3 regions of the Hydrogenophaga sp. LT287 genome follow, and region 2 is predicted to be linked to each of the others. Evidence: predicted binding sites of a transcription regulator. Region 2 holds the regulator's gene; each other region holds the start of a gene.
What was found. Region 2 encodes NrdR, which represses ribonucleotide reductase genes. Its sites were predicted from a motif close to CACNANATNTNGTG; they were not measured.
Positions count from the first base shown of each region.

Region 1: AC0GNR_RS10740 (ribonucleoside-diphosphate reductase subunit alpha) is a predicted target of NrdR. The motif match lies at 4,971-4,984, and genes of this name have one in related genera.
Region 3: AC0GNR_RS07860 (ribonucleoside triphosphate reductase) is a predicted target of NrdR. The motif match lies at 7,906-7,919, and genes of this name have one in related genera.

Region 1 is NZ_JBVPZC010000011.1:84,504-94,854, forward strand. Features, by position in the region: gene AC0GNR_RS10730 (histone H1) at 1-346, opposite strand, end outside; gene AC0GNR_RS10735 (ribonucleotide-diphosphate reductase subunit beta) at 576-1,742, opposite strand; gene AC0GNR_RS10740 (ribonucleoside-diphosphate reductase subunit alpha) at 1,886-4,780, opposite strand; gene ampD (1,6-anhydro-N-acetylmuramyl-L-alanine amidase AmpD) at 5,243-5,863, opposite strand; gene AC0GNR_RS10750 (sigma-54-dependent transcriptional regulator) at 5,853-7,334, opposite strand; gene AC0GNR_RS10755 (sensor histidine kinase) at 7,357-9,066, opposite strand; gene AC0GNR_RS10760 (PP0621 family protein) at 9,289-9,537, opposite strand; gene AC0GNR_RS10765 (cytochrome C assembly family protein) at 9,550-10,350, opposite strand.
Region 2 is NZ_JBVPZC010000003.1:36,097-46,447, reverse strand. Features, by position in the region: gene AC0GNR_RS03755 (pilus assembly protein) at 1-1,845, opposite strand, end outside; gene AC0GNR_RS03750 (pilus assembly PilX family protein) at 1,915-2,469, opposite strand; gene AC0GNR_RS03745 (PilW family protein) at 2,469-3,485, opposite strand; gene AC0GNR_RS03740 (prepilin-type N-terminal cleavage/methylation domain-containing protein) at 3,497-4,066, opposite strand; gene AC0GNR_RS03735 (GspH/FimT family pseudopilin) at 4,063-4,551, opposite strand; gene AC0GNR_RS03730 (type IV pilin protein) at 4,548-4,961, opposite strand; gene AC0GNR_RS03725 (hypothetical protein) at 5,238-5,414, opposite strand; gene AC0GNR_RS03720 (GspH/FimT family pseudopilin) at 5,398-5,904, shown strand; gene nrdR (transcriptional regulator NrdR) at 5,976-6,425, opposite strand; gene glyA (serine hydroxymethyltransferase) at 6,457-7,701, opposite strand; gene AC0GNR_RS03705 (lytic transglycosylase domain-containing protein) at 8,006-8,917, opposite strand; gene AC0GNR_RS03700 (DUF748 domain-containing protein) at 9,599-10,351, shown strand, end outside.
Region 3 is NZ_JBVPZC010000007.1:29,980-40,330, forward strand. Features, by position in the region: gene ubiD (4-hydroxy-3-polyprenylbenzoate decarboxylase) at 1-266, shown strand, start outside; gene AC0GNR_RS07825 (4Fe-4S binding protein) at 296-1,675, opposite strand; gene AC0GNR_RS07830 (FTR1 family iron permease) at 1,672-2,511, opposite strand; gene AC0GNR_RS07835 (cupredoxin domain-containing protein) at 2,530-2,847, opposite strand; gene AC0GNR_RS07840 (iron transporter) at 2,997-3,536, opposite strand; gene AC0GNR_RS07845 (DUF1513 domain-containing protein) at 3,705-4,904, shown strand; gene AC0GNR_RS07850 (anaerobic ribonucleoside-triphosphate reductase activating protein) at 4,926-5,675, opposite strand; gene nrdD (anaerobic ribonucleoside-triphosphate reductase) at 5,632-5,823, opposite strand; gene AC0GNR_RS07860 (ribonucleoside triphosphate reductase) at 5,860-7,881, opposite strand; partial or broken gene AC0GNR_RS07865 (acyl-CoA dehydrogenase family protein) at 8,080-9,375, shown strand; gene AC0GNR_RS07870 (alkene reductase) at 9,614-10,351, shown strand, end outside.

The DNA.
Region 1 (10,351 bases), on a different contig from region 2:
CGGCCTTCTTGGCCGGAGCAGCCTTCTTCGCAGGTGCAGCGGCCTTCTTGGCCGGAGCAGCCTTCTTCGCAGGTGCAGCGGCCTTCTTGGCCGGAGCAGCCTTCTTCGCAGGTGCAGCGGCCTTCTTGGCCGGAGCAGCCTTCTTCGCAGGTGCAGCGGCCTTCTTGGCTGGAGCAGCCTTCTTCGCAGGTGCAGCGGCCTTCTTGGCTGGAGCAGCTTTCTTCGCAGGTGCAGCGGCTTTCTTGGCCGGAGCAGCTTTCTTTGCAGGTGCAGCCGCTTTCACGGGTGCGGTGACTTTCTTTGCCGGGGCGGCTTTTTTAGCCGGGGCTTTTTTCGCAGTTGCCATTGTGTTCTCCTTGATCAAGTTGCAAAGAGCACTTCATCCAGTCTTTGTGCTGGTGAAGTGATTCAGCGCCATGGGGTCTCGCGGATGCATCCACAGTGGACCCCAGAGCGTTGAATCGGGTGACAAAACCCCGCCGCTGGCGCGGGTGCGACAGGGGCGGGGTTTTGAATGTTTGTTGTGCATGTGAAGGTTGAATGAGGCAACGCGGCCCTTGGCTGGCCGGGGGACGTCAGTCCCAGGAAAGCGCCCCACCGGTTTGGTATTCGATCACGCGGGTTTCAAAGAAATTGCGTTCCTTTTTGAGGTCGATCATTTCGCTCATCCAGGGGAACGGGTTCTCTTCGTTCGGAAACATGGGCTCCAGACCAATCTGGGTCGCGCGGCGGTTGGCGATGTAGCGCAGGTAGCCTTTGAACATGGATGCATTCATGCCCAGCACGCCGCGCGGCATGGTGTCTTCGGCATAACGATATTCCAGCTCCACCGCCTGCATGAACAAGGCCTTGATTTCAGCCTTGAACTCGGGCGTCCAGAGCATCGGGTTTTCAAGCTTGAGCGCGTTGATCAGATCGATGCCAAAGTTGCAGTGCATGGACTCGTCACGCAGGATGTACTGGTACTGCTCGGCGGCACCCGTCATTTTGTTCTGACGACCCAGCGCCAGAATCTGCGTGAAGCCGACATAAAAGAACAGACCTTCCATTAGGCAGGCAAACACGATCAGGCTCTTGAGCAGCGTCTGGTCGTCTTCGGGTGTGCCGGTGTGGAAGTTCGGGTCCATGATCGCCTCGATGAAAGGGATCAGGAACTGGTCCTTGTCGCGGATCGACTGGACTTCGTTGTAGGCGTTGAAAATTTCGGACTCGTCCAGCCCCAGCGACTCCACGATGTACTGGTAGGCGTGCGTGTGAATCGCTTCTTCAAAGGCCTGGCGCAGCAGGAACTGGCGGCACTCGGGCGCTGTGATGTGGCGGTAGGTGCCCAGCACGATGTTGTTGGCGGCCAGCGAGTCGGCGGTCACAAAGAAGCCGAGGTTGCGCTTGACGATGCGGCGCTCATCTTCGGTCAGACCGTTGGGGTCTTTCCAGAGCGCGATGTCGCGGCTCATGTTCACTTCCTGCGGCATCCAGTGGTTGGCGCAGGTGGCCAGGTATTTCTCCCAAGCCCACTTGTATTTGAACGGCACCAGCTGGTTGACGTCGGTCTGGCCGTTGATGATGCGCTTGTCGGCCGCGTTGACGCGGCGTGCTGCAGGCGCTGGGGAGGTGGATGTTGCGAACGAAGATGCTGGATGCGGCGCTCCCAAGGGGGGCGCTTGAAAGCCGGTCATGGGCGGTGCCACGGGGCTGGTCGCTGGCTTCGATGAGGGCGTGATTTGATCGTCCCAGGTCAACATAGATGGTTCCAATTCTGCGAATTATCAAAGTGTCTGCATCAAAAGCAAAGGGCTCATGTGTGACGGTGCTTGTTTGTGTTGCGGTGTCGCATCGAAAGTCCGATGTTCGACACCACAACACACGCGAATGGCCGCGTCAGCGGTCACTGGCAGGCTTCACAGCCGGGGTCGTCGATGGCGCAAAACTTGATGTCAGTGGCGGGTTCAACAGCGGTCGGCGCAGCCTGTGTCACCGACATGCCAGCGTCGCCCGACGACATGGCCACAGCGTTCAACTGACCGGTGCGGCCAGTGGACTTTTCAACCTGTGTGGCCGAGGTGGTGCGCAAGTAGTAAGTGGTCTTGAGGCCACGCAGCCAGGCGAGTTTGTAGGTGTCGTCGAGCTTCTTGCCCGAGGCGCCAGCCATGTAAATGTTCAGGCTTTGCGCCTGGTCGATCCACTTCTGGCGGCGCGCTGCGGCTTCCACCAGCCACAGCGGTTCCACTTCAAACGCGGTGGCGTAGAGCGCCTTCACTTCTTGCGGCACGCGGTCGATGGGGCGCAGTGAGCCGTCGAAGTGCTTGAGGTCCATCACCATCACGTCGTCCCACAGGCCCAGGCGCTTGAGGTCTTTCACCAGGTAGCTGTTGATGACGGTGAATTCACCCGACAGGTTGGACTTGACCGACAGGTTGCCGAAGCAAGGCTCAATGGACGCGTCCACGCCGATGATGTTGGAGATGGTCGCGGTGGGCGCGATGGCCACGCAGTTGGAGTTGCGCATGCCGTCGGTGGCGATCTTCTGGCGCAGAGCGTCCCAGTCGAGGGTGGCCGAGCGGTCCACGTCCACATAGCCGCCGCGTGCGTTGGCCAGCATGTCCAGCGTGTCGAGCGGCAAGACGCCCTGGTCCCACAGCGAGCCTTTGTAGCTGGCGTAGCGGCCGCGCTCGCGGGCCAGTTCGGTGGAGGCCCAGTAGGCGTAGTAGCAGACGGCTTCCATCGAGCGGTCGGCAAAGTTCACCGCGTCGCCCGAGGCATAGGGCACGCGCAACTCGTACAGCGCGTCCTGGAAGCCCATGATGCCCAGGCCCACTGGGCGGTGGCGCATGTTGGAGTCACGCGCCTTTTTCACCGCGTAGTAGTTGATGTCGATCACGTTGTCGAGCATGCGCATGGCGGTCTTGATCGTGCGTTGCAGCTTGTCGTGGTCGATGCCGCCGTCTTTCAGGTGCTGCAGCAGGTTGATCGAACCCAGGTTGCACACTGCGGTTTCGGTGTCGCTGGTGTTGAGCGTGATCTCGGTGCACAGGTTGCTGGAGTGCACCACGCCAGCGTGCTGCTGCGGGCTGCGCACGTTGCAGGCGTCCTTGAACGTGATCCAGGGGTGGCCGGTTTCAAACAGCATGGTGAGCATCTTGCGCCACAGGTCCGATGCAGGCACCTTGCGGCTGGGCTTGATCTCGCCGCGCTCGGCCTTGGCTTCGTAGGCGACATAGGCGCGCTCAAAGTCGGCACCAAACAGGTCGTGCAGGTCGGGCACGTTGTTGGGTGAAAACAGGGTCCAGTCGCCCTTTTCCATCACGCGCTTCATAAACAGGTCGGGGATCCAGTTGGCCGTGTTCATGTCGTGCGTGCGGCGGCGGTCGTCGCCGGTGTTCTTGCGCAGCTCCAGGAACTCTTCAATGTCCAGGTGCCAGGTTTCCAGGTAGGTGCAGACCGCGCCCTTGCGCTTGCCGCCCTGGTTCACTGCCACGGCGGTGTCGTTCACCACTTTCAGGAACGGCACCACGCCTTGCGATTCGCCGTTGGTGCCCTTGATGTGGCTGCCCAGCGCACGCACACGGGTCCAGTCGTTGCCCAGGCCGCCGGCAAACTTGGACAGCAGCGCGTTTTCCTTGATCGATTCGTAGATGCCGTCGAGGTCGTCGGGCACGGTGGTCAGGTAGCAGCTGGAGAGCTGCGAACGCAGCGTGCCGCTGTTGAACAGCGTGGGCGTGGACGACATGAAGTCGAACGACGACAGCACTTCGTAGAACTCGATCGCGCGGGCTTCGCGGTCAATCTCATTGAGCGACAGGCCCATGGCCACGCGCATGAAGAAAGCCTGCGGCAGCTCGATGCGGCTCTTGCGCACGTGCAGGAAGTAGCGGTCGTACAGCGTCTGCAGGCCGAGGTAATCAAACTGCAGGTCGCGCTCGGGCTTGAGCGCGGCGCCCAGGCGGGCCAGGTCGAACTGTTGCAGGCGTTCGTCCAGCAGGTCGTTCTGAACGCCCTTTTTGATGAACTGGGGGAAGTAGTCGGCGTAGCGCGCACCCATTTCGCTGGACGGCACTTCTTCGCCAATCACTTCCTTGACAATGGTGTGCAGCAGCAGGCGCGCGGTGGCGTAGGTGTAGTCCGGGTCTTTCTCGATCAGGGTGCGCGCCGCCAGGATGGACGCTTTGTAGACCTCTTCGATGGGCACGCCGTCGTACAGGTTGCGTTTGGTCTCGGCGACGATGGGGTCGGCCTTGACGTCTTTGCCCAGACCCTTGCAGGCGTCTTCGATCAGGTGCTGCAGGCGGTTCAGGTCGAGCGGCACGCGTTGACCGCCGTCCGTGACGTGCAGCAGGGCCTCGGCTGGCTGGCTCGCTTCTGCCTGGTGGGCGCGTTCCTGGGTGCGGCGCTCGCGGTACAGCACGTAAGCGCGGGCGACTTCGTGGTGGCCGCTGCGCATGAGGCCCAGTTCCACATGGTCCTGCACGTCTTCAATGTGGAAGGTGCCGCCCCCCGGACGCGAGCGCATCAGCGCACGCACCACGTTTTGCGTCAGACCGTCCACCGTTTCGCGCACGCTGGCAGACGCAGCGCCCTGGGTGCCGTGCACAGCCAGAAAGGCTTTCATCAACGCCACCGCGATTTTGCTGGGCTCAAACGGCACCACCGCGCCGTTGCGTCGGATGATCTGGTAGTTGGCGAAAACCGCGCTGGATGAGGCCAGGGACACAGCGCTGGCGGCACCGGCGCCAGACGGGGCGGTTGCGGTGAACATGGGGGCGGTGGATGGGGCAGTCTGCATGGTTCCTCTTTCGATTGTTGTGTTGGGCTTGTCCAACCTGGTGCGCAGGTGGGCGGCCGGACTTCGGTGGGCAGTGACCGGGGTCAAAATCGGTTGAGACGGTGCCGCGTGGCGCACGAACAGCGGTGTTGGCGCGTCGCAGCGGGTCTTGCCGGTGAGAAATGCGCGGTCACTGCGAAAGCGCAGCGCACACTATATCTGGTGTGTCGGGGCTGTTCAAGCCACTACCGGTAGTGTTTGTGGGAATTTTCGTGGCGAAGCACGCTGCGCTTTTCGTCTGGTAAAAAAAGACATCCCTGTGTGCCCATGGGCCGGCCCCGCGCCACGCCGCACACACGCTGGCGTTCTCTGCCTCGGCTCTATTTTGGTCAACATCGGCGGTGGTTTCCGGCCGGTTTGCGGCTGAAACCCCCGTCAAATCAAGCGAAGCGGCGTGGCCATGGCCCCGAAAACTGGCTGGTTTCAAGCGTTGCGCGGGCGTGAAAAAATTGTGTCTTCGGGGAAACAATCGGCCGACCAGCCGAGCCGGGTTTGCAGTTCAGCCCAGTCGAACCCCGGGCCCGGGTCTTGTTTGCGGCCCGGCGCGATGTGTTCGTGGCCCGCAATGTGCGCGATGGGGTAGCGTTCGCCCAATCGCGCGCACAACTGCACCAGGGTGGCGTATTGAGGGGCTTCGAAGCGTTTGCCTTCCAGACCTTCGAGTTCAATGCCAATCGAGTCGTCGTTGCACTGGTTGCGACCCCGCCAGCAAGAGATGCCAGCGTGCCACGCCCGCGCATCGGCGTCGACAAACTGCACCAGCTCGCCGTCGCGCCGAATGAAAAAATGCGCGGACACTTCCATGCCTCGAATCTGTTCAAAGTAAGGATGCGCCGTCCAGTCGAGCCGGTTGGTGAACAGCTGTTCCACCTCGGGTCCCCCATATTGCCCCGGAGGCAGGCTGATGGAATGGATCACCACCAGGTCGATGCTGGCGCCCGGCGGGCGCGGCCCGAAGTTGGGGGAAGGGCAGGCCCGGGCCGCCTGGAGCCAGCCGGCCTGCCACTGCGAGGGCGCTGGCGGGTCGGTGCGGTCAGCTGGCATCGCTGTCGTCGGGTTCGGCGTCTGAAGGCATGGCGATGCCCAGGCGCTGGATGCGGTAGCGCATCTGCCGCAAGTTGAGCCCCAGCCGGGCGGCGGCGGCGGTGCGGTTGAAGTCGGCTTCTTTGAGGGCCTTGAGCAATACTTGGCGCTCTTGATCGTCCAGGTAGGTTTGCAGGTCGCGCGGGATCTCGGCAGGGTTGTCTAGCGCCGCCGTGGGCGTGGCCAAGGCGGCAGGCGCGGGCTCGGCGTGTGCTGCGCGCTGTTCGGCATCGCCGAAATCGCTGGGCTCCAGGGTCTCGCCGGTGCTGAGTGCCATGGCCCGCTGCAGCAGGTTTTCAAGCTCGCGCACGTTGCCGGGCAGTTCGCGCGACTGCAGCCACGCCAGCGCCTCTGGGGAGAGTGCTGGCACCGGCAACCCCGACTCGGTGCATATGCGTTGCAAGAGCGCGTGGGCGAGCTCGGGCAGGTCTTCGCGCCGCTCGCGCAGGGCGGGTGTGCGCAGCTCGATCACGTTGAGGCGGTAAAACAGGTCTTGCCGGAAATCGCCGCTGTGCACCAGGGCGGCCAGATCGCGGTGGGTGGCACTGACCAGCCGCACGTCGACGGCTTCTTCTTGCACGCCACCGAGCGAGCGCACCCGCCGTTCCTGAATGACGCGCAGCAGCTTGGCTTGCATGGCCAGGGGCAAGTCGCCAATTTCGTCCAGAAACAGGGTGCCGCCCTTGGCCGCCTGGAAGTAGCCTTCGCGGTCTTGGGTGGCGCCAGTGAAGGCGCCTTTGCGGGAGCCGAAGAACTCGGACTCGATGAGGTTTTCAGGAATGGCACCGCAGTTGACGGCCACAAACGGGCCTTTGGCGCGGTGGCTGCACTCGTGCACCGCGCGCGCCACCAGCTCTTTGCCGGTGCCCGATTCGCCCAGGATCAGCACCGGCGCCATGCTGGTGGCCACCTTTTCAATGCGGCTTTTGATTTGCACCACGCAGGGTGATGCGCCGACGATGCGCGCCAGCGAGGCCACGCCGCTCGGCGGCGGTGGCGCCACCGGGCGAACTGTGCCGTTGCCAGCGCTGTCTGGGCGCCCTGCCAGCGGCAAGCGCTGGCTCTGCAAGGCCGACTGCACAGCTGCGCGCAGCTGTTTGAGGTCGACCGGTTTGGTCAGGTAGTCAAAGGCGCCCGTTTTGAGCGCCTCCACCGCGTTTTCGGCCGAGCCGTAGGCGGTGATGACGATGCTTTTTTCGCTGCGCTGCTGGGTGTTGAGCTCGCGCAGCAGTTCCAGGCCCAGGCCGTCGGGCAGGCGCATGTCGGTGATCAGCACGTCAAAGCGCTGCTGCGCAAGCCACTCGCGGGCCTGGGTGAGGTCGGGTGCCGACACCACCTCGTAGCCTTCGCGCAGCAGCGTCAGTTCGTACAGCGTGCGCAGGTCGGGCTCGTCGTCAACAACGAGGATGGAAGCGCGGGGTGGAGCGGACATGTTCAAGGGGCCGGGCAGGCGGTCAGCGAATGGTGAGCGGGGCATCGCCCGGCCGCAGCTGGCTGGGCTGGGTGCGGCTGGGCACCGAGTCGCCAGGCGGGTACGACAGGCTTTGCTGGACCGGGGTGCGGCTGCCATGGGCGGCCGGCATGACCACGTAAAACTCGTTGCCGTCGCGCTGGTCCAGCCGGGTGCGTTGGTAGGCAATTTGGGCGCCATAGCGCTCGCACAGCTCGCGGCAGATGTAGAGGCCTAGGCCGCTGGAGCGGCTTTCAGACGAGAAAAACGGCTCAAACAGGTGGCGCAGCACGCTGGCTTCAAGGGGGCTGCCGTCGCTCCAGACCGACAGTCGAATGCGGTCGTTGCCGGCCGGCTGGGTAATGACACGGATGGAGGAGGGCGTGCCGCTGGCGTGGCGCTTGGCGTTGTCAAGCAAATTTACCAGCAGGCGGCGGATGTGTTCGGGGTCAAACGCCACATGCGCTGCAGGCGCGTGCGGGTGCACGCCCAGCACACCCTGTGCCTGGTTTTGGCGTGTCCATTCGTGGGTGATCTGGCGAACCGTCTGGTCCAGCGGCAGCACCAAGGCGGCGGCTTCGTTCGGGCTGGGCTGGGCGCGGGCCACATTGAGGATGTCGTCGACGATGCGGGCCAGGCGCTGGGCGTTTTGGTCGATCATGCGGGTGAGCCGCTTTTGCCCCGCGTCTTGCACCTCTTCGTCCAGCAAGGCATTGGCCTGGGTGATGGCCGACAGCGGGTTGCGGATCTCATGCGCCACCGCCGCTGACAGGCGGCCCATGGAGGCGAGTTTTTCGGTGCGCACACGCGCTTCGACTTCGCGCAGGTCTTCCAAGAACAGCACGCACAGGCCCGCGCCGTGGCTGCCTTGCGTGGTCAGCCGTGTGCGGGCAAACAGCCGGTGGGTGGTTTGTTCGTCTTGCGCAATGGTGATTTCAGCCTCCAGCGGGTGCCCCAGCAAAAACGTCTCGTGCACCAGGTTGGACAGCCCTTCCCAGTTGGGGCGGGCCGACAGCAGCAGTTTGGCCGCGTGGGGGTAGGCCTCGCCCATGAGCATGGTTTGTGCAGCCGGGTTGGCATTGCGCACAACGCCGTGGGTGTCCACCACCAGCACGCCTTCGCTCAGTCCGGCGATCACGAGTTCGTTCACCTGGGCTTGTGTGCGGGCAGCCGCCTGGCTGCTTTGGGCCACCGCTTCTTCACGGGCCAGCCGCAGCGCGAGCTGGTTGGCCAGCACCGCGACCAGAAAGAAACCGGTGCCGGTGAGGCCGGTTTGCAGCAAGCGCGCGGTGGACACATCGCTCAGCAGCTGGGCGCTGAGCCAGGCCTCACCAAGCAAAAACAAGGTGACGCTGGCCGCGGTGGCCAGCGCCAGGACCAGCGGCCCGAGAATAGAGGCCAGCAGCACCGGCAAGGCAAACAGGGGCGTGTAGTTGATGCCGCCTTGCTGCACATATTGCAGCACCGCAAACACCAGCACATCGACGCCAATGGTCAGCAGCCATTGCAGGTGAAACGGTTGGCCTTGCTGGATGGGGCGCGACCAGATCAGCACCGCCAGCGCCGCGCTCAGGTGCAGGGCACACACCACCACCAGCCAGTGCGGCCCACCGGTGCCCGTGACCACCACAAACACCTGCAGCGCCAGCAGCACGGCGGCAATGAACACCCGTGCCCGCATGAACGCCCGCCACAGCCGCACAAACGACCGCACGCGCTGCTCCCGCCCATGCGTGCTGTGGCTTTCCAGCCCCGAAAACCACGACGGGGCGAATTGGGACGGCCGTTCCTGCGCCATGTCAGTGACGCCCGGCCGCCCGAAGGCACTGACGCACCCCCCCGGGGGGCAGCGAACGAAGTGAGCGTGGGGGTTGTTTCATCTCAGTGACGCCCGGGCCCCGAAGGCGCTGACGCACGGCCTCGGCGCCCACCGCGCTCACGACCCCGCGCCTTCGCTCAGCTGCCGGTGTTCTGCGCTGCAATAGGCGCCTTGGCGGCCTTGCACGGCTTCGCTTTCGGGCAGGTGCGTGCCGCAGTGCAGGCAGGCCACCATGATGGTGGGCTTGCGTGGGGTTGGCTTTTTTCGGGCCGCCGGGCGCTGTGTGCTGGCGTCATCGGTCAGGCGGTTGTTGCGCCAGACCCAGAAGGCCACCAAAACCACGGCCAGAACGAGCAGGTATTTCATGAAATCGATCGGTCAGGCGCGTTGCAGCACCACTTCAAGCACAAAGCGGGAGCCGGCGTAACCCAGCAGCAGAAAACCAGCGCCCAGATAGAGGGTGCGCGCCGCCATGCGACCGCGCCAGCCCAGGCGCCAGCGGCCCCACAACAGCACGCCGATGGTGAGCCAGGAGAGCACGGAAAAGGCGGTTTTGTGGTCCCACACCCAGCGGTGGTTCAGAGCTTCGGAAAACCACCAGCCGGCCAGCAGCGTAGCGCTGAGCAGGGCAAACCCGGCCGCGAGAAAGCGAAAGGTCAGCCGCTCCAGCATCAGCAAGGGCATGGCGGAGTCGGTCGTGGTGCCCTGGCGCATGGCTTTTTCGGCGCGCTGCATCAGCCAGGCATGCACCACGGCGGCGCCAATGAGGCCATAAGAAGAGATGCCCAGCGCCCAGTGCAGCGGCAGCCACGAAGAACGCAGCGCCGGGTAGGGCGAACCCGGGAACAGCAACGCCAGCAACACCGTGACGGTGCCCAGCGCAGCCAGCGTCCAGCGGGCCCGAAACTGCGGGTACAGGCGGCTTTCCACCAGGTAGACCGTGAGCACCAGCCACGCCGTGACCGACAGGGCCGGCGCAAAGCCAAAGCGCGCGGGTTGTTCGAACAAGCCCGTGACGAGCACCAGTAGGTGCAGCAGCCAGGCCGTGGCCAGCACGGCGCGGGTTTGCTTCGGCGTCATGCGGGGGTGCGCCCAGGCCAGCACGGCATACGACAGCGCCGCCACGGCGGACAGCAGGGCAGCGGGTGGGTTCGACCAGAGGGCGGGCAGCAGGTTCATG
Region 2 (10,351 bases):
GTGGAGCACATCCCCGTGCATGCTGTGGCGCGCGCCCCGGTTGCCCAACTCTGTGACGGTGGAGCCGGTCAGGGTGGAGCCGTTGAAGGTTTCGGCATGGAGTTCATCGTCGAGGATTGGCACATTGTTTTCACCACGGGCCCAGGCCACCAGGGTTGTATCCAGCTCAGAGTTGGCGGCGGTGAAGGGCCACGAGGCCAAGGGGGTATCACTCGGGGGGCTGTCGGGCAAGGTGTAGACCTTGCGGGCGCTCGCGTCGTTCAGGTTGGCCTGGCGCAGCATCTGCGCAGCGCCACCTTTTTCGGTGACCGCGCCGTCGGGGCTGTCGCTGGCGCTGGCGGGGGTTCCCATGGGGTTCTGGGCAAAGAACACGCTGTCCTCGGTCCAGAAGCTCCTGGCCGTCGAGGCAAAGAAGCCGCCGGAGGTGGCGGGCTTGTCGTCGGCGTCCAACAGGGTGAGGGCCTTGTCGTTGAAGCCGATCTGGTACTGGCGCATGTTGCCAAGCCAGCGGGGGCGGAAGTTGCCGTCCGGGCGGAACATGCCCACGTAGGCCTGGTTCAGGAAGGTGCCCTGGGCGTTGGTGGCCACCGGCAGCGCCGTGGACGCAAACACGCTGTCCTTGGTCGCCACCCGCAGGAACATGTCCTCAAACTCCGAAATGAGCTTCAGCAGGTCGCCACCCACCTCGACGTAGACCTTGTCCGGGCTGCCCACGGCGGCCATGGACTTCAGCAGTTTGGTCTGGTCGGCATCGATCGCTGCATTGAACACGTTCACGGTGTAGGTGTTCAAGGGTTGCACCCCCGAAGCCTCGTTGACGTCCGTGTTGGCGGCAAAATACGCCCATTCGTCGGCCAGGCGGCTGGTGTCTGAACTGGTCGCCGAGAGCGTGGGCGGTGTGTAGCCCAGTCTGTTGAAACTCAGGGGCCCGGTCTTCGGCTCGGCCTTGGGGTAGCCATTGCCGACCAGCAACAGGTAGTTGGCGCTGCACTGGGTTGTGGGCGGGTTGTAGCTTAGATGGGTGCCGTCGGTGAACGCCGCCCGGTCATCAAGCAGGGTCTTCACGGCGCCGAATCGGCCCGTGCCATACGCCGACCGGCTCACCGGGCTGCCCGGCTTGTCGTCGGCGACCCGATCGGGGTTGGTGTAGCCGCCGAAGTACTTGAAGGCTTCGTACACCGCGGCGGAATAGTTGGCGTCCTGAGGAGCCTTGTAGTCCGGGTTGTTGATCTCTTTGTCCAGATTGTCGATTTTCGCCAACAGCGGTGCGCAGGTGTTGGTGGGGGTCTTGTGCAGGGGTTGAACCGCATGGTGGATCACCGCCACCGGGTCGCCTGAGCTCAGCACCGAACCTTTCGTGCCATTAAAAAGGGAAATGCCTACGTTGATACTCACCTTCGGTGAATCGTTGCAGACCATGGCGCTCAGCACGTATTTCAGGGCCCGCAACTGCACCTGCCCTTGACTGGGTGCGACGCTGCTACCCCACTCATTCTTAGCCGTGTAACTTGCATCCCATGGCCACAGGAGCTTGTCGGTCTTTTCGGGGCCGAAAACAAACGTGACGGCATCCCGGCAGGGAGTCTTACCACTGGTGTCCGCCGCCTTGCATTTGGCGTACACGCTGCCGGGCATCCAGGCATTGCTTTGGGCCGACCAGTTTGCCGTGTTGTCGAAGTGGATCAACACATTGGGAGCCAGGGATGCGGTCGCTGACGGGCCGTAAATGTCGATGTCTGCTGCCCAGACCGCCGCCACGGTGGTGAGCGAGCACAGCACGGCGCCGCCTTGGATCATGCGTACCGGGCGCCGGTTGCGTTGGGGGAATGTCTGGCGGGGGGTCATGGCGGGTTCCTTTCCCGTGGTCGGGTCAACGGAGGGAGGTGTCGTGGGGCAGGCTGGTGCGGCCAGGGGTCAAAACTTGCAGACTTCAACGCCGGTTACCCGCACGCCCACACCCTGCTCGATCTGGACGTTGGCTTCGCTCACCGGGTCGGTGGCGGTCAGCTCCACGGAAAACTGGACTTCCGAGCAAAACGTGGTGCTCGCCATATTGGCGCTGTTCATGCAAACCAGGTCTTCCGGCTTCTCGGGGTCCAGGTCTTCCTGCTTCACCTCGGCCACGTAGCTGCATTCCACGGCGTCCACCTTCACCGCGATATCGGGCTTGCCATCGCCGTTGACATCGGGTGAAAACGTAGTTTTCTGGGCCCCCAGGGCGTTCACGCCACCCGTGAGGGCCGGCTGGATGAACCCGTTGTAGTCGCTGAGGATGTTGGCCACCGCTTCGTTGGTGGCGTTGATGGCTTCGGTGCGCCACTGCATGTTGCCCACGGCCTGCACGCTGGTCTGGGAGCCGCGGAACACCGCCGTGGCCACAATGGCGAACAGCAGCAGAAAAACCATGGTGACCAGCAGCACCGAGCCTTGCTCGTGGCGGGAATGTCGAATCTGGAAGCGAGGGTTCATCATTCTCTGCGGCCCGCCACATTGGTCAGTGGCACGGTGGTGGTGAGCAGGGTGCGCTTGAAACCGTTCGGGAGATCGGCGGGCGCGAGGGTGAGCGGACCCATCTGGAAAGTGCGTTGTTCAACGGTGCCCGGATCGGGCAGGCTGGAACGCGTCAGCATGTGCACCCGCACCGCCACCACATTGCTCCACACGTAGGGTGCCACGCCCGTGATGCCCGCAAAACCCAGCACTTCGTCCACCTGCCCGTCATTGCTGGTGTCCACGCCGTACTCAAACTGGAGCTGCTCGACCCCTTCAGCCACCGTGTTGACCACGAAACTGTTGCCAATGAGCTCACCCCGCTTCAGGGTCGGTATTCCGTCGTTGCTGGTGCAGTTGTTGCAGTTGGACAGGAAATAGGTGCGCTGCGACAGGCGGTGAACGTTGTTGGGTGCGTTGCAGGCCAGATTTTGCAGCGTGAAGTTGGCGGCTGGGCCTGTGTTGACGGTCACCCGGGCCGTGTCGGTGGCGCAACTGGTGGTCTGGATGTACAGGTTGGTGACCACGGTGTTGGCAGGCGTCACCGCGTTCCCGGTCTCGGCGTGGGTCACGGTGATGACGCCCGTGCCCGCACGCAGGCCTGTGAGGCAGTTCTGCGCGGCACTGCTCGGGTTGGCGGCCAAGCCCGCCACGGGGGGGGGCATTGCTGTGGCGGCCGTGTTCCAGCCCAGGCCAGCCGTGGTCCCGGGGCAGGGCGCGATGGCGCTGTAGGTAATGCCGCTGCCAGGCACATGGCGGGCGTAGTAGCCCGCGTGCATCAGGTCTTCGGTCAGGGTGTCGAGCGCAAAGCGTGCGTTTTCCAGACGCACGATGCTGCGTTCCAGATCTTGCTGGTTGCGCGAGTTGTAGGAAAAAAAGACGGTCAGACCGAGCAGGACAATCAGGCCGATGGTCATGCCGATCATCAGCTCGATCAGCGTGAAGCCCCGCATGCGGTTGGGGCGCCCCTTCCGGGGAAGGTGGTTGGGTCTCATGGCGCGCATCATCAGGACAGGGAAGGAATTCTGACCGTGGTGCGCAAGACGCGACGGTAGGTGTCGGTACCAAACTGCCCTGCACCGCAGCCGTCGTTCGGAACCTCGCCGGGTGTGGTGCCGCCCCAGGCCACCGTGATGGTGAAGATGGGCGCCACCGCATCCCGGGTGATGCAGCCGCGATATCCCAGCGCAACAGCGTTGCCGCCCGCCTGGGCGTCGTTGGCGCCCAGCAGCAGGTTGTGCCAATTGCATAGATCAGCGCCCGCCACACCGACGCCGGGACACACCGTGCTGGTTGCGCCGGGCGTGCCATAGCCGGTGGCGGGCTGGGTCGCGGCCACGTAGCTTCCGCCCAAAGCCAGTTGTTTGTTCGAGACGAGGCGCCCCGCCATGTCGCTGAGCAGTGAGGACGCCCGGGTGCGCTGGGTCGTGTCGACTGCCATGGCGGTGGCTTTGGTGACGAAGCCTGCGAGCGCCAGCAAGCCAAAGGCGATGATCACCAGCGACACCAGGACTTCGATCAGTAGGAAACCGCGTTGCCCTGAGCGCTGCTTGTGGTGACGTGGGCAGGAGGTCATGACGGACAAGCCTCCTTGAGTGAACGGGCCGATCCGGTCGCCTGGAGCTCGACGCAGCGGGCGGCCACGCCGGACAGGCTGGAGGTGATGCTGAGGGTGGCCGCAGCATCAGGCCTGCCGTTGCCCTGGAAATTGATGGCGTCGACGGCAGATGCGATAGCAACAGAACCTGTGGGGGCCTCATGGGCTTTCAGGGTGGTGCCCCCGGCGGTCAGACGCCATCCCTGGTTCCAGTCCCCGCCTTCCGCCACGATCACGACCTCCGCATTTCGCTTGATGGCTTCCGATCGGGCCGCATTCAGATCATTGACCAGGTCAAATGAGGTGGACTTGATTCGCATGTTGGCGATGGTGTTGCTGAAGCTGGGGGCTGCGAGCGCTGCGAAAATGCCGACGATCGCAATCACGACCAGGGCTTCAATCAGGGTGAAACCGGCGTGTTGCCGACGGCTGCCCACATGGCCCAGAGCTGCCCCTTTGTTCACCAGCAACCCCCTTTGCTGGCACCTTTGGTGCCCTGTGCGTTGAGGGTCAGCGTGCCACATGGATCATTCGCTTGTCCGGCCTTTGGGGCGGCCTGCAACACAAACCCCATTGGCTGGATGTTGTTGACCACGGTGGGCAAAGTGATGTCGTAATGCACGCTGACGGAGGCAGGCACTGCCAAACCCAATGTGACCAGATCGTCTGCGTACAGACGCCGGTCCACCAGATAGTGTTGCTGGCGTGAGGCCACCTCGTACATGAAGGCCTGTGCATCGGCGCGACGGGCTTTGCGCACGTAATCCTGGTAGCTGGGCAACGCAATGGAGGCCAGGATACCGATGACCGCGACCGTGATCATCATCTCTATCAGGGTGAAGCCGCGGTAAAGGCTGATGCGCTGGATGTTCATGGAAAGACGGTGGGTTTACTGAACTGCATCGTAGCGGGCGAAGGGGAAGGGGCTTGTGCCTTTGCGGATGAGCGGCTTGGCCGTCTGGTCCGACGGTGCGCTGTGTGACAAATTGCCTGTGTTTCAGGCTGCCGCGGATTGTGACCCATTGCACCCCCGGCACCTAAATGCTGACCGGCGCATCCCTTCACTGAGGGATGTTCCGCCAGCGGCCAGCGCGCGGGCAGGTCATGCGAATCGCATACTTGCACGTCCCTTCTGCAATACGCCGTTGTGTCAACAGGCGCTGGCCACAAATAGTGCGCAGGTGCTCCTGCTGGCTTTTATTTTCTGGCACTGGTTTTTGAGGAAGGGGGTCTCGTGTCCAGATAAAAACGCGCCATAGGGGAGAGAGATGAAGAGCTGCAAGTGCTCTGGATTCACTTTGGTTGAATCCATGGTGGTCATCGCCATACTGGCTGTCCTGGTGGCCGTGGCCATGCCTGGAATGGCCAGTTTCGGCCATGGCACCCGTCTCTCGGCGTACTCCAACAAATTTTTGGCGGCCTTGTTTTTCGCCAGAAGTGAGGCCATCAAGCGAAATTCCCGGGTGGCTATCTGCAAATCGTCGGATGGGGTGACGTGTGCTGCAGCCGGCAATTGGTCCCAAGGATGGATCGTATTCGCGGATCGAAACAACAATGTGCAACGCGATGCGGGTGAAGCGTTGTTGCTGATGGAGCCGGCCATGCCCGACAACTGGTCGATTTCAGGCAATACACCGGTGGCGAGGTTTGTTTCCTACTCCGGCGCCGGCTCGACTCATCTGGTGAGTGGCGCTTTTCAGGCGGGCACCATCTCCATCTGTCGCAAAACGGAAGTGGCGGCCGTGTCTTCAAGGATCATCATCAACAGTGTGGGGCGACCGAGGACGGTCAGGGTCACGGTGCCATCCTGCTCATGACGGCGGGGCGCCCTGGACCCCGGTTGCCCGTGCCACCATCGCCTTCCGGTGGTTGAGCATCGTGCGGGTGCTTACTTTCTGACTTCGTCCACCAGCGCCCGAAAATCGTCGATGTCTTCGAAGCTTCGGTACACGCTTGCAAAGCGGATGTAAGCCACTTTGTCGAGCTTTTTCAGCTCGCGCATGACCATTTCGCCCAATCGTGTGGCGGGCACTTCACGGGCGCCCAGGTTGAGCAGTTTTTCTTCGATGCGTTCGATGGCGGCGTCCACCTGCTCGGTGCTGACCGGGCGCTTGCGCAAGGCCAGGGAGAAGGAGGCGCGCAGTTTGGCCGGTACGTAGTCCACGCGCCGGCCGTCTTTTTTCACCACGGCCGGGAAGCTGACTTCGGGCCGTTCGTAGGTGGTGAAGCGTTTTTCGCAATGGCCGCATTGGCGGCGCCGGCGGATGAAGTCCGCATCTTCCGAGATGCGGGTTTCCACCACCTGGGTTTCAAGATGGCCGCAAAACGGGCATTTCATCGGATGAATACCTTCGTTAGGCGGCCGTTCTTCACTTGTAGACCGGGAAGCGCGCGGTCAGCGCGTTCACTTTGGCGCGCACGGCGTCGATGTTGGCCGGGTCGCGTGGGTTGTCCAGCACGTCGGCAATCAGGTGGGCGGTCAAGCGGGCTTCTTCGTCCTTGAAGCCGCGCGTGGTCATGGCCGGGGTGCCGATGCGCACACCGCTGGTGACCATGGGTTTTTCCGGGTCGTTGGGGATGGCATTTTTGTTGATGGTCATGTGGGCGCTGCCCAGCACGGCTTCGGCTTCTTTGCCGGTGATGCCTTTGGCCCGCAGGTCGACCAGCATGACGTGGCTTTCGGTGCGGCCGCTGACAATGCGCAAACCACGCTCGGTCAGCGTTTCGGAGACGATACGTGCGTTTGTGAGCACTTGCTGCTGGTAAGCCTTGAATTCAGGTGCAAGCGCTTCCTTGAAAGCCACGGCTTTGGCGGCAATGACGTGCATCAGCGGGCCGCCCTGCAGGCCGGGGAAGATGGCGCTGTTGATGGCTTTTTCGTGTTGGGCCTTCATCAAGATGATGCCGCCGCGGGGGCCGCGCAAGCTCTTGTGGGTGGTGGAGGTGACCACGTCGGCAAACGGCACGGGGTTGGGGTAGACGCCGGCGGCGATCAGGCCGGCGTAATGCGCCATGTCAACCATGAAAATAGCGCCCACGTCTTTGGCCACTTTGGCGAAGCGCTCAAAGTCGATGCGCAGGCTGTAGGCGGAAGCGCCGGCGATGATGAGCTTGGGCTTGGATTCGTGGGCCTTGCGCTCCATGGCGTCGTAGTCGATCGCTTCGTTGGCGTCCAGACCGTAGCTGACCACGTTGAACCACTTGCCGCTCATGTTCAGTGGCATGCCGTGGGTGAGGTGGCCGCCTTCGGCCAGGCTCATGCCCATGATCGTGTCACCGGGCTTCAGGAAAGCCAGAAAAACGGCTTCGTTGGCCGAGGCGCCGCAATGCGGCTGCACGTTGGCAGCATCGGCGCCGAAGATTTGCTTGACGCGGTCGATGGCCAGTTGCTCGGCGATGTCCACGTATTCACAGCCACCGTAGTAGCGCTTGCCGGGGTAGCCTTCGGCGTATTTGTTGGTGAGCTGGGTGCCTTGCGCGGCCATCACGGCGGGCGAGGCGTAGTTTTCACTCGCGATCAGCTCAATGTGGTGCTCTTGGCGGGCGTTTTCCTGCTGGATCGCGGCAAACAGCTCGGGGTCGGTTTGTTCAATCAGAATGTTGCGGTCGTACATATTGGCAGTCCTAGTGACGTGGAACCCTGCGCGGTGGTGACAAAGACAGGGGCTGCCCAGGCGAACGGCTGATCGCCCGTGCGGTGTTTGGCCGTGGGGCGGTACGCTTCCCAGTGGTTGTCCCGGCCGCCAAAGTGTGATGGGGCAGGGGGGCCACGTCAGCGCTTCAAGCCCGTCTGAATTTCAGCAGAGCTTTGCGCCTATCGCCAGTTGCGTACTTGGGTAGTTTAGCCGAGCAACTGTATCCCGGCGCTGGGCTCGGGTAGCACTGGCCGGGGTTTTGGCGCGTGTGGCCAGCGGTGCGTCAGGACTTTGCCAGCGCCTCATCGGTCGGTGTGGTACCGATCGCTGGGGTGACTTCCGCTTCAAGCTCGTCTTGTGGCGTGATGGGTTGAGCGGCGGGTTCCACTGGTGCGACCACAGGGATGGTACGGGCCGGCGGCGTGTAGATTGGCATGGGCTTGCCCAGCGCCACGCTCTGAATGCGCAGGTGCTCGGCCATCACTTTGTTGATGTACCAGCTGCCGTCGGTGCTGACAGCGCCCACATAGAGGCGCAAGCCGCCCTCAACCGAACCTGCCCGTTTGATGCACTCTTGCAGCACCCGCACCCCAACCCGCAGATTCGACACGGGGTCGAACGCAGCCAGTTGACCGCCGAAATCGTCGTATTTTTCGGTGTGTACGCGGGTCATGACCTGCATCAGACCTTGTGCGCCCACGGGGCTTTGGGCAAAGGGGTTGAAGCGCGATTCAATGGCCATGACCGCGAGGATCAGGGTGGGATCGAGCCGGGCTTTTTGGCCGATTTCGAAGGCTTCAGCCACCAGCACGCTCAAGGGCTCGGGGGCCACACGGTATTTACGACTGAGCCAGAAGGCCACATTGGCCTGCTCTTTGGGCAGCGCCTTGGGCTCGGCCGCAGTGACCCGGTCAATGGCGCTGGGTTCTGATGCGTAGACCATGGCGTCGGTGTCTGCCATCGCCACGGCTTCCTGGCGCTGCAGCAGCCAACCCAGCAGATGCTGTTCGGCACTGGAGCGCAGGTCGGCCCGCATGCCCAGCACGATCAGGGCCACCGCCAAGGTGGTGCCCATCAGTGCAATACCGCTGTGGGTGATGTCAAAGAAACCCCGGGACACGTCGCCGAGGGTGGTTTTAAGGGCGGCCACGGCACCTGGGGTGCTCTTGTGTGGCGTTCGCGTTGGTGCGGTCATGTTGTCGGTCCTTTCTGCGCCGGCCTGGCTGTTCGAGTCAGGGCGGCTGGATTGGGTCGCCATCGATGGCGCGACCTTGTGGGTCTTGCGGTCGAATTAGCCTGTCTCGGCAGCGGTTCGGGTTTACCCTGAAGGGGCAAAGTGGCCGGATGTTATGGGCTTATTAATATCAAGTCAATGTTATGAAGTGGTTTCATAGAAACGAATGGATATATAGAAAGGTGCTTCCGGTCTTCGATTCGCACAACCGTAGCGCCAACGCCAGCGCCATCAAGGGCTACGGGCGCCTGCAACACATGCGACCGCTTGTCGCCTAAAAACCACCTTTCAGTTTGGTTGGGCGCATTGCCGTGCGTCCGAATGGGACGTCAATGCGCGATTGAAATTCCCCATCGGCCTAGCCTGCGCGGCCTCTTGATGCGTAGGGTCAACGGGAGTAATCTTCGGTTGCGTGTCATCGCGACTCGCATTTGCTGGCACAAGGGTCCGTCCCGATGCCAGCCCCCAACGGGGGCAATCTCTTGCTCCCAGGTTGGAGAGACACCAATCTCTCTCCACCAAAACCGACGGCAAGAGCGTTTTGCCCGCCGTCAACCCCGGTGGCTCACGCTGCCGGGGTTTCTTTTTTCTCAGGCCACCCTGGGGGTTTGGCCTTCACCGCAGTTCGGCGAAACTCGGCGCATGGAAAAAGAGCTCCCCGAGTCCCCCTCTTCATCAACGGCCTCGCGTGCTGTCTGGGTGCGCCGCCTGTGGCTCGGGCTGGGCGTGTTGTTGCTGGTTTGGTTGCTGGCCTGGCTGGCCATGCCGCCGATATTGAAATGGCAGCTGCAAAAGCAGGCCAGTGCCTTGCTGGGGCGCACCGTGTCAGTGGACCGTGTGGACTTTCGGCCCTGGACGCTGGAACTGACACTTGAAGGCCTGCGGGTGGCCAGCGCAGATGCCACAGGCGAGCAGCTGTCGGTGCACCGTATCTATATGGACGCTGAATTGCAGTCCTTGCTGCGCTTGGCGCCTGTGGTGGACGCCCTGGTGGTGGAACAACCGCGCCTGGCGCTGCGGCATCTGGGTGAGGGCCGGTACGACGTGGACGACGTGTTGCAGCGGCTGGCCCAGCCGCAGCCGGACGGGCCGGCTGAGCCTGCGCGCTTTGCCCTTTTCAACATGGCTTTGACAGGCGGTGAGGTGGTGTTCAACGACGACAGTGTCGCGACCACCCACCGGCTGACCGACCTGGTTGTGAAACTGCCGTTTCTGAGCAACCTGTCTTCCCAGCGAGAGGTTCTGACGCAGCCGGAGCTGGCCTTTGTGCTCAACGGCAATGCTTTTGACTCCCGAGCCGAAACCAAGCCGTTTGCCCCGTCCCGGGCCACACAGGCGAGCCTGACGCTGCCTGCGCTGGACTTGGCGCCTTACCTGCCGTACTGGCCGGCGCAG
Region 3 (10,351 bases), on a different contig from region 2:
AGGACATCGACGTGCGCAACTGGGGCGACGTCATCTGGGCCATGAGCACGCGCATGGACCCGGCGCGCGACAGCTTCACCATCGAACACACGCCCATCGACTACCTCGACTTCGCCTCACCCGTGAGCGGCCTGGGCAGCAAGATGGGGCTGGACGCGACCAACAAGTGGCCCGGTGAGACGCAGCGCGAATGGGGCCGCGTGATGGCCATGGACCCGGCCGTGCGCGAGCGCATGGACCGGCTGGGCGAACAGCTGGGGCTGTAGGCCCGCGCGGGCCGCCCCGGCGGCGGGCGTCACCACCAGAAGAACAGCAGGCCCCAGCCGCCGGCGATCAGCAGCGCCCCTGCGGTCATCGGCACCAGGGCCGCCAGGCGGCGGGGGATCGACGCGCCGTACCGGGCCGTGCAGCGCCACGCCAGCCACAGGCTCCAGGCGGCGGCGCCCGCCAGCAGCAGGGCGCGCGCCGTGCCCACCCAGGGCAGCGCCACGCCCTCGTGCCGCAGCATCGACAGGGTGGTCATCGACAGCCCCAGAAACACCCCGCAGCCGCCCAGCGGCACGTAGGCCAGGGCCAGGTGGTGCCGGGCACCGGGGCGCCCCAGCAGCCGCGCGCCGGCGACGCACAGCGCGTACAGCGCCGCGCCCAGGAGCACGCCCGTGGCCAGGATGTAGCTGGCGATCAGGGCGCCGTCGAGCCACGAGAAGCTGTCGTGGTTCTGGGGGTAGTGCGTCAGCAGCCACCACGGCGCGTTGTCGGCGAGCATCCACACGCCGCCGTGTTCGATCAGCCAGTCGGCGGCCGCCACGCTCAGCGTGACGTACCAGGGGCTGGCCGCCCAGTGGAAGGCCCCCATCGCCACGCCGATCAGGCCGAACAGCAGCAGCACCGTGTCCCAGCCCCCGGCGGCCCGTTGCCCGTTCACCGAGATCTCCACCCCCGGCGGTCGCAGGGCCAGCGCCACGGCGTCGCGCTGGCCGCTGCAGCGCCCGCACATGTGGCAGGCCGACGCGCCCTCCATGCGGCGGATGTCGATCAGGGGGGCGCAGTTGGGCAGGGCGACGATGCCGCCGGTGCGCGCCTCCCAGCGCGCGCGGTCCACCCGGAAGTGCAACGGCGCCAGCCGCGCCAGCAGGCCGAACACCCCGCCGACCGGGCACAGGTGGCGGCACCACACCCGCTTGCCGCGCCCGTACAGCAGGCCCACCACCACCGCCGCGACCGTGGAGCCGCCCAGCACGAGCAGCGCCGCCTGGGGGTACTGGTAGACGCTGACCAGCTGGCCATAGACCGTGGTGATGACGAAGGCCGTGCAGGGCCAGCCGCCCCAGCGCATCCAGCGCGGGATGCCGCGCCCGCGCCCGTGGTGGCTGACGGCCTCGCTGAGCGCGCCCTCCGGGCAGAACACCCCGCACCACACGCGCCCCAACAGCACCATGCTCAGCAGCACGAAGGGCCACCAGACGCCCCAGAACAGGAACTGCGCGAACAGGCCGAGGTGGTTCAGGATGCGCGCTTCGTCGTCGGGCAGCGGCAGGAACGCCGGCAACACCACCAGCACGCCGTAGAACACCACGATCGCCCACTGGATGCCGCGGATCAGGCGCCCGTGGCGGCGCATGGTGTGGCCCAGCGCCGCCAGCGCGCCCACGGGGCGGCCCGGTGCGGCGCTCATGGAGCCACCGCGACCGGACGGACCCGCGCCGGCTGGCCGGCGCGCAACAGCGCCACCACACCGAGCCAGAACCCGGCGTAGGCCAGCACCGTGGTCAGCGCGGGCTGCGCCCGGTAGCCGGTCAGCGCCGCGAGCAGGCCGCCCACGGCGCCGCTGTCGTCCAGGAGGTCCGCGCTGTTCCAGAGCGGGTCCACCAGCGTGGGCAACACGTCCAGCGAGATCAGCCGGTCCACCGCGTTGACCCACAGGGACGCGGCGAGCAACAGCAGCAGGGCCTCGCTGATCTGGAAGAAGCGGCGCCACGACAGCCAGCGCCGGCCCGACCGCAGCAGCCAGAAGCTCGCCAGCGCCAGCCCCAGGCCCAGCAGCGCCGAGGCGGCGAAACCCAGCTGGCCGGCGCCGGTGTGCCGGCCCGCCACGCCGTAGAGAAAGATCACGGTTTCGCTGCCCTCGCGCGCGATGGCCAGCGCCGCCAGCAGCGCGATGCCCCAGCCGCTGGCACGCGCGAGCTGGCCCGCGGCCTGCTGTTCGAGGTCCTGGCGCAGGGCGCGCCCATGGCGGCGCATCCACCACACCATCTGCAGGATCAGCGCCGCCGCGCTCAGCACCATCGCGGCCTGGAACCATTCACCGGACTCGCCGTCCAGCACGCTGGCCGCACCCAGCATGAGCAGCGCCAGCCCGAGCGCGGCGGCCAGGCCCAGCGCCACGCCCGCCCAGAGCCAGCGCAGGCCCCAGGCCCGGTCGGGGCGCTCGCTGAGCCAGGCGTGCAGGATGCCGACCACCAGCAGCGCTTCCACGCTTTCGCGCCAGGTGATGAAGATGACCTCGCCCATGGCGTGCTCCTGTGGGTGTCAGCGCGCCACGATGGCGCCCTGCCCCGTGGTCTGGTGAAAGTCGTCGAAGAAGCGGTAGCGGCCCGCGTCCAGCGGACGGAACACCAGCGACGAGGTCACGCCCGGCGCCAGCACCTTTTCCTTGCGCAGCTCCAGGCTCTCGAACTCCACCGGATCGCGCCCGGCATTCGTGATCTCCAGCCGGAACTTCGCCCCCTGCGGCACCGCCAGCTCCGCCGGCTCGAACCGCCCCTCCCGCGCCGTGAGCCGGTAGGTCGGCATGTCGCCCGCCTGCGCCAGACCCAGGGCCGACCCCATCAGCAACGCCGCCAGCAGCGAGGCACCACGGCCATTCCCGGTGTTCCTGGCGTTCGCAACATTCCCGGAGCGCGTGCCTCCCCCCAGGATGCCGTGGAACCGGCTTCGCCGGGCCACTGGCATCGCCCCCCTTGAGGGGGGTGACGCGAAGCGGCGCGGGGGGTGCATCAGTACCCGCCTTTCTTGCCCGTGCCCGCAAAAGTGAACTCGTAGCTCACGTCGAAGGGCTTGAACCACGGGCCGACGCCGGTTTCCTTGTCGGTGTGGCGGCCAAAATGCGCCGCGTGGCCGCCGGGCGGGCTGATGCGCAGGGTCAGCTTGTATTTGCCGGGACCCATCAGCTTGACGTTGTCGCCGTAGTGCGGGCCGTCGGAGGCCACCATGGGCATGAAGTGGCCGCTGACCTTCTCGGTCGTGCCCAGCTTGACCAGCTCGAAATGAATGCTGAGGTGGGGCATCCAGGCCCCTTCCTCGAAGCCGTTCGGGTGGTCCTTGAGCGCGTGGATGTCGGCTTCCAGGTGGATGTCCGAGGCCTCGGCCTTGCGCATCATGCCCTCGGGCTCCATCTTGACCGGTGCCAGGTAGACCGCGGCGATCTCCATGCCGGCCACCTTGTGCGGCGTGCCGATCGGGAATTCCTTGGCATGGGACGGCAGGGAGAACAGGACAGCGCCCGCCAGGGCGATCGCGAGCAACGGGTGGTTCATGTGGTGATCCTTAAGGTGGTGAGACAGCCCGATGGCTGAATGCAGGGCGATGCTAAACAAGAATCAATATCATTCAATTGACCCACATCAAGGTTCCGGCCGGAGCCCATGACCAAGATGCTCACGGACGCTGTTGTCCGGCCCCTCCCCTCACTTCTGCCTGCCTCCATGAGCACCGACCTGCACCGCCGCACCCTGCTGCGCCACACCGCCTGGCTGCTGGCCTCGGGCGCCGTCAGCGCCCCGACCCTGGCGCAAAGCGACACCGCCCCTTCCGACATCATCGGGGCCCCACCCCTGCCATCCCGGGTGCGCCTGGCCGCCGCCTGGCGCAGCCACGGCAACACCCCCGACTGCGGCCGCGACTGCGACCAGGTGGGTGTGCTTGAACTCGACTGGGCTGCGCGCGAGGTGCGCGTGGCCGCCCACCTGCCGGTGCAGGGGCGTGCCCACGGTCTGCTGCCCGAGCCCGGCGGCGGTTTCCTCGCCGTCGCCACCCGGCCCGGCCGCTGGCTGCTGCGCTGCGACCCACTGGGTGAGCTGCAGACCCGGCACCTGATCGACGCCGAAACCCCGCACCGCACCCTGGGTGGCCACGTGCTGGCGAGCGCCGACGGGCAGTGGCTCTACACCACCGAAACCGACACCCGCGACGGCCGTGGCTGGATCGGTGTGCGCGACCACCGCACGCTGCAACGGGTCGCGCAATGGCCCAGCCACGGCCTGGACCCGCACCACATGGCACTGGACGCTGGCGGGGCGCTGCTGGTCGTCAACGGGGGCATTCCGCGCACCGCCAGCGGCCAGAAAACCCGGCTGGAGGCCATGGACCCGTCGCTGGTGCGGCTGGAGCCGCGGAGCGGCGCGCTGCTGGGTCAGTGGCGGCTGGGCGACCCGCGCCTGAGCCTGCGCCATGTGGCCTGGGGCCTGCCGGTGGGCCCCGGCGACGGCACACCGGCGCGCGCGCCGCTGCTGGGCATCGCGCTGCAGGCCGAACACGACGAGGCCGCCCAGCGCCGCGACGCGCCCGTGCTGGCGCTCTGGGACGGGCAGGACCTGCGGCTGGCCAGCCGCGGCATCGCCGGGAATGGCTACGCGGGCGACATCGCGCCCGGTCCCGGTGGTGGCTTCATCGTGAGCGGCCAGCGCAGCCACGAAGGCCTGCTCTGGCACCCCGACGCACCGGACCGCTGGACCACCATCGCACGGCTCACCGAACCCTGCGCGCTGGCGCCCTGGCCGGGAAGCGGCGGGGTGCTGATGGGCGCGAGCCGCGGGGTCGGCTTCTGGCACCCGGCCCTGCCACCGGCCATGCTGGCCTGGCCCGGCGCCATGACGCCCGACAACCACTGGGTCGTGCTGGGCTGAGCCACCCGCCAGGGCGGCGCTTCAGCGGCATTCGAACCGGGCAAACCGCGCGGCCAGGGCGGCCAGGTCCTCCGCGTCGAGCACCGGGGCAGCCAGGCCCGGGCTGCGGCAGGTCTGCAGCACCCAGTGCGACACCGCCTGCGCGGCCAACGCGTCGGCCAGGCGGAACAGGTCATCCCGCCCGAACAGGCCGGCGTGCCAGGTGGTGCGGCACTCCAGCGCCACCCCGCTGTGCTGCAGCAGGCGCAGGCTGCGTGCCGCGCGCGCGCCGCCGCCGCGTGTGCCGGTGACCTGGTCGTGGCGGTGTTGCGGCGCCTTGATGTCCAGCCCGACCCAGTCCAGCTGCGGCAACACCCGCTGCAGTCGCTCGGGGTACATGCCGCCGGTGTGCAGGCCGGTGGCAAAACCGAGCGCGCGCACCTCGGCCAGGGCCGGGCCCAGCGCCGCCTGCAGCGTGGGCTCGCCGCCCGAGAACACCACGCCGTCGAGCAGCCCGCGGCGCTGCCGCAGGAAGCCGTGCACCGCCTGCCACGACAGGGCCCCCGGAACCGCGGCGTCGAGCAGCCCCGGGTTGTGGCAGTACACGCAGCGCCACGGACAGCCCTGCAGGAACACCACCGCCGCCAGCCGGCCCGGGAAATCAACCCCGGTCAGCCGCGTGAGTCCGCCGATGCGCAGCGCCTGCGCACCACGGGTCGCGGGTGGTGGTGCGGCGGTGCCCGCGACCTCAGGCGCGGTCGGCCGGCTCGGCAAAGAATCGGCGTTCGGCATGTTCGCCCTGTTTGCCCCGGTTGAAGCTGCTGACCGGCCGGTGGTAGCCCATGACGCGGGTCCAGACCTCGCAGGGCTGGCGTTCGTCGTCGCGCAGGGACATGTCAGCGGCCGTTGACCTGACGGCCGATGGGGTGGATGTGTTCATGGGTGTTTCCTTTTGGGGTGGTTGAAAGACGGGGCATCAAGCGGCCTGCAGCTGGCGTTTGGCGGCCAGCTTCTCAGCGTCGCAGACCGGACAGAACGGGTGCTCGCCCGCGAGGTAGCCGTGGGTGGGGCAGATGGAGAAGGTGGGGGTGACGGTGATGTAGGGCAGGCGGAAGTTCGTCAGCGCGCGCTGCACCAGCGCGCGGCAGGCCTCGCCGCTGGTCAGGCGTTCACCCATGTACAGGTGCAGCACGGTGCCGCCGGTGTACTTGCGCTGCAGCGGGGCCTGGCGCTCCAGCGCCTCGAACGGGTCGTCGGTGAAGCCCACGGGCAGCTGCGAAGAGTTGGTGTAGTAGGGCTGCTCGGGCGTGCCGGCCTGCAGGATCGCGGGCCAGCGCTTGCGGTCTTCGCGGGCGAAGCGGTAGGTGGTGCCCTCCGCGGGCGTGGCCTCCAGGTTGTACAGGTGGCCGGTCTCCTCCTGGAAGGCCACGATGCGTTCGCGCACGTGGTCGAGGAAGCGCAGCGCGAAGGCGTGGCCGTCGTCGGTGGTGATGTCGTGCGCGTCGCCGGTGAAGTTGCGCACCATCTCGTTGATGCCGTTCACGCCCAGGGTGCTGAAGTGGTTGCGCAGCGTGCCCAGGTAGCGTTTGGTGTACGGGAACAGGCCCTGGTCCATCAGGCGCTGGATCAGCTTGCGCTTGGTCTCCAGGCTCTGTTGGCCCAACGCCAGCAGGCGGTCGAGCGCGGCCAGCAGGCCGGCCTCGTCGCCCGCGTGCACATGCCCCAGGCGCGCGCAGTTCACCGTGACCACGCCCAGGCTGCCGGTCTGCTCGGCGCTGCCGAACAGGCCGTTGCCGCGCTTGAGCAGCTCGCGCAGATCAAGCTGCAGGCGACAGCACATGGAGCGCACCATGTTCGGCTGCAGCTCGGAGTTGATGAAGTTCTGGAAGTACGGCAGGCCGTACTTGGCCGTCATGTCGAACAGGCGCCGCGCGTTCTCGCTCTCCCAGGGGAAATCGGGCGTGATGTTGTAGGTGGGGATGGGGAAGGTGAAGACCCGCCCCTTGGCGTCGCCCTCGGTCATCACCTCGATGTAGGCGCGGTTGATCAGGTCCATCTCGGCCTGCAGATCGCCGTAGCAGAACGGCATTTCCTGCCCGGCGATCACCGGCACCTGCTCGCGCAGGTCGTCGGGGCAGACCCAGTCGAAGGTGAGGTTGGTGAAGGGCGTCTGCGTGCCCCAGCGCGAGGGCACGTTGAGGTTGTAGATCAGCTCCTGGATGCACTGGCGCACGGCCGCGTAATCCATGCCGTCCTGGCGCACATAGGGCGCCATGTAGGTGTCGAACGACGAGAAGGCCTGCGCGCCGGCCCACTCGTTCTGCAGCGTGCCCAGGAAGTTCACGATCTGCCCCACGGCCGAGGACATGTGTTTCGGCGGCCCCGACTCCACCTTGCCCGGCACGCCGTTGAGGCCTTCGTTGAGCAGGGTGCGCAACGACCAGCCCGCGCAGTAGCCGCTGAGCATGTCGAGGTCGTGGATGTGGAGGTCGCCCTCGCGGTGCGCCTGCCCGATCTCGGGCGTGTAGACGTGCGAAAGCCAGTAGTTGGCCGTGACCTTGCCGGCCACGTTCAGGATCAGCCCGCCCAGCGAATAACCCTGGTTGGCGTTGGCGTTCACGCGCCAGTCGGCGCGCGTGAGGTACTCGTTGATCGACGATTCCACATCCACCAGCGTCTGCTGGTCGGCGCGCAGCGTGGCGTGCTGCTCGCGGTAGACGATGTAGGCGCGCGCGGTCTGGAGGTGGTTGGCCGCGATCAGCGTCTGTTCGACCACGTCCTGGATCGGCTCGATGCCGGGCGGCGCACCCTTGAAGCGGTGGATCAGCACCTTGACCACCTGGGCACACAACAGCGCGGCTTCGGCGCCGTCGAACTCGCCGCTGGCCTGGCCGGCCCGCGCCAGCGCGGACCGGATCTTGTCGGCATCGAAGGCCTCGCGCAGGCCCGAACGCTTGATCACCTCCCTTGGAAGACTGACCACCATCGCATCTTTCATAGCTCTCGCCTCCTGGATCAAAAACACTACCTATGGTGTTCAAGATACCCGCCAGACACCATAGGTAGTTTGATTTGACGCAAGGTCGACGCAGCTTCCAACGCCGTTTCAGGCCTTTCACCGGCTTGATCTGCGTCAACCGGGTGCGGCTGTCACGCGCGTTCTGACAGGACCGCGCTGAGCCTGAAGAATCCCGGCATGGACTTCGATCACAGCCCCCGGGCGCAGGCGCTCCAGCAGCAGCTGGAGACCTTCATGCACACCTACCTGCTGCCGCACAACGCGGCCTGGCACCAGGCGGTGCAGCAGGGGGACTACCCGCCACCCTTCCTCGAAGACCTGAAGACCCTGGCGCGCGAGGAAGGGCTGTGGAACCTGTTCCTGCCCGGGCTGCGCGAAGACGAGCCCGGCACCCGGCTGGGCAACCTCGACTACGCGCCGCTGGCCGAGGCCATGGGCCAACTGCACTGGGCGGCCGAGGTGTTCAACTGCAGCGCGCCCGACACCGGCAACATGGAGCTGCTGCACCGCTTCGCCACATCCGCGCAGCGCACGCAGTGGCTCACGCCGCTGCTCCATGGAACGGTCCGATCCGCCTTCGCCATGTCCGAACCCGACGTGGCCTCGTCGGACCCGACCAACCTGCAGACCACGGTGCGGCGCGAGGGCGACGACCTCGTGCTCAACGGCCGCAAGTGGTTCATCACCGGCGTGGCGCACCCGCATTGCAGGCTGTTGATCGTGATGGCGCGCAACGCGCCCGATCACAGCGCCGCGGCCGAGACCCGGCACCACTAGCACAGCATGGTGCTGGTGCCGCTGGACACGCCGGGCGTGGACGTGGTGCGCAACATCAGCGTGGTGCACCACCACGCGCCCGAGGGGCATGGCGAGATCGTGTTCCGCCAAGTGCGCGTGCCGGCCGACCACCTGCTCGGCGGCTGGGGCGAAGGCTTTGCGATGGCGCAGGCTCGGCTGGGGCCGGGCCGCGTGCACCACTGCATGCGCACCATCGGCCAGTGCGAGCTGGTGCTGGCACTCGCCACCGAACGCGCGCTGGAGCGCCAGACCTTCGGCAAATACCTGGCGGACTACGCCAACGTCCAGGAGTGGATCGCACGGTCGCGCATCGAGATCGACCAGGCGCGCCTGCTGGTGCTGCGCTGCGCCTGGCTGCTCGACCACCCGGAGCGCACCGAGCCCGCGGCCTTGCGCGCGCAGGTGGCCGCGATCAAGGTGGTGGCCGCGGGCCTGCAGACCCGCGTGGTGGACCGCGCGATGCAGATCTTCGGTGCCATGGGCCTCTCGCCCGACACGCCGCTGGCGCAGTTCTGGACCTGGGGCCGCGCCCTGCACCTGCTCGACGGGCCCGACGAAGTCCACCTGCGCAGCGTGGCGCGCCACGAACTGGAGCGGGCACGCGCGCGCATGGGCGCGTCTTCAGCCTACTTCACCACGCCCGAGCAGATGCGCACACCGCCGCACCTTCGTTAGCCGCCCCTGCTTTTCGCGGATCGTCAACCCGTGACCTCGTGACCGGGACGGCAGCCGATCCAACAGAAAGGCGAACCTCTTGCAAAGCCTTCACGCATCCGTTGGCAGACCTGAAGCACAGGGCGTGCAGCGCGGCGGCCACAAAACCGTCCCGCGCCCGGGCCTTGTCCAGCGGTTGCTGGCAGGCGCGCCGGTTTGGCCGTAGGCTGTACCCTTCGTTTCCATTTTCTGTTGAACCATGACCACCCTTTTCGACCCCCTACAAGCCGGCGGCCTGCACCTCGCCAACCGCATCGTCATGGCGCCGCTCACCCGCAACCGCGCGCCCGACGCCATCCCGACGCCGCTGATGGCCGAGTACTATGCGCAGCGCGCCAGTGCCGGCCTGCTGATCACCGAAGCCACCGCCATCACCCAGCAAGGCCAGGGCTACGCCGACGTGCCCGGCCTGTATGGCACCGAGCAGCTCGATGGCTGGAAGCGCGTGACGAAAGCGGTGCACGCCGCTGGCGGCAAAATCGTCACCCAGCTCTGGCATGTGGGCCGCGTCTCGCACACCGACCTGCAGCCCCACTTCCAGAAGCCGGTTGCGCCCTCGGCCATCCGCGCCCACACCAAGACCGTGCTGATCAAGGACGGCGTGCCGACCTTCGTCGACACCTCCGAGCCGCGCGCGCTCGACGCCGAAGAAATCCCCGGCATCGTGCAGGACTACCGCCACGCCGCGATGAACGCCATCACCGCCGGCTTCGACGGGGTGGAGATCCACGCCGCCAACGGCTACCTGATCGACCAGTTCCTGAAAACCGGCAGCAACCAGCGCACCGACGACTACGGCGGCAGCATCACCAACCGCGCACGCCTGCTGCTCGAAGTGGTGGCCGCCGTCACGGACGCCATCGGCGGCGCACGCACCGGCATCCGCCTCTCGCCGGTGACGCCGGCCAACGACGTGGTGGACGCCGATCCGCAGCCG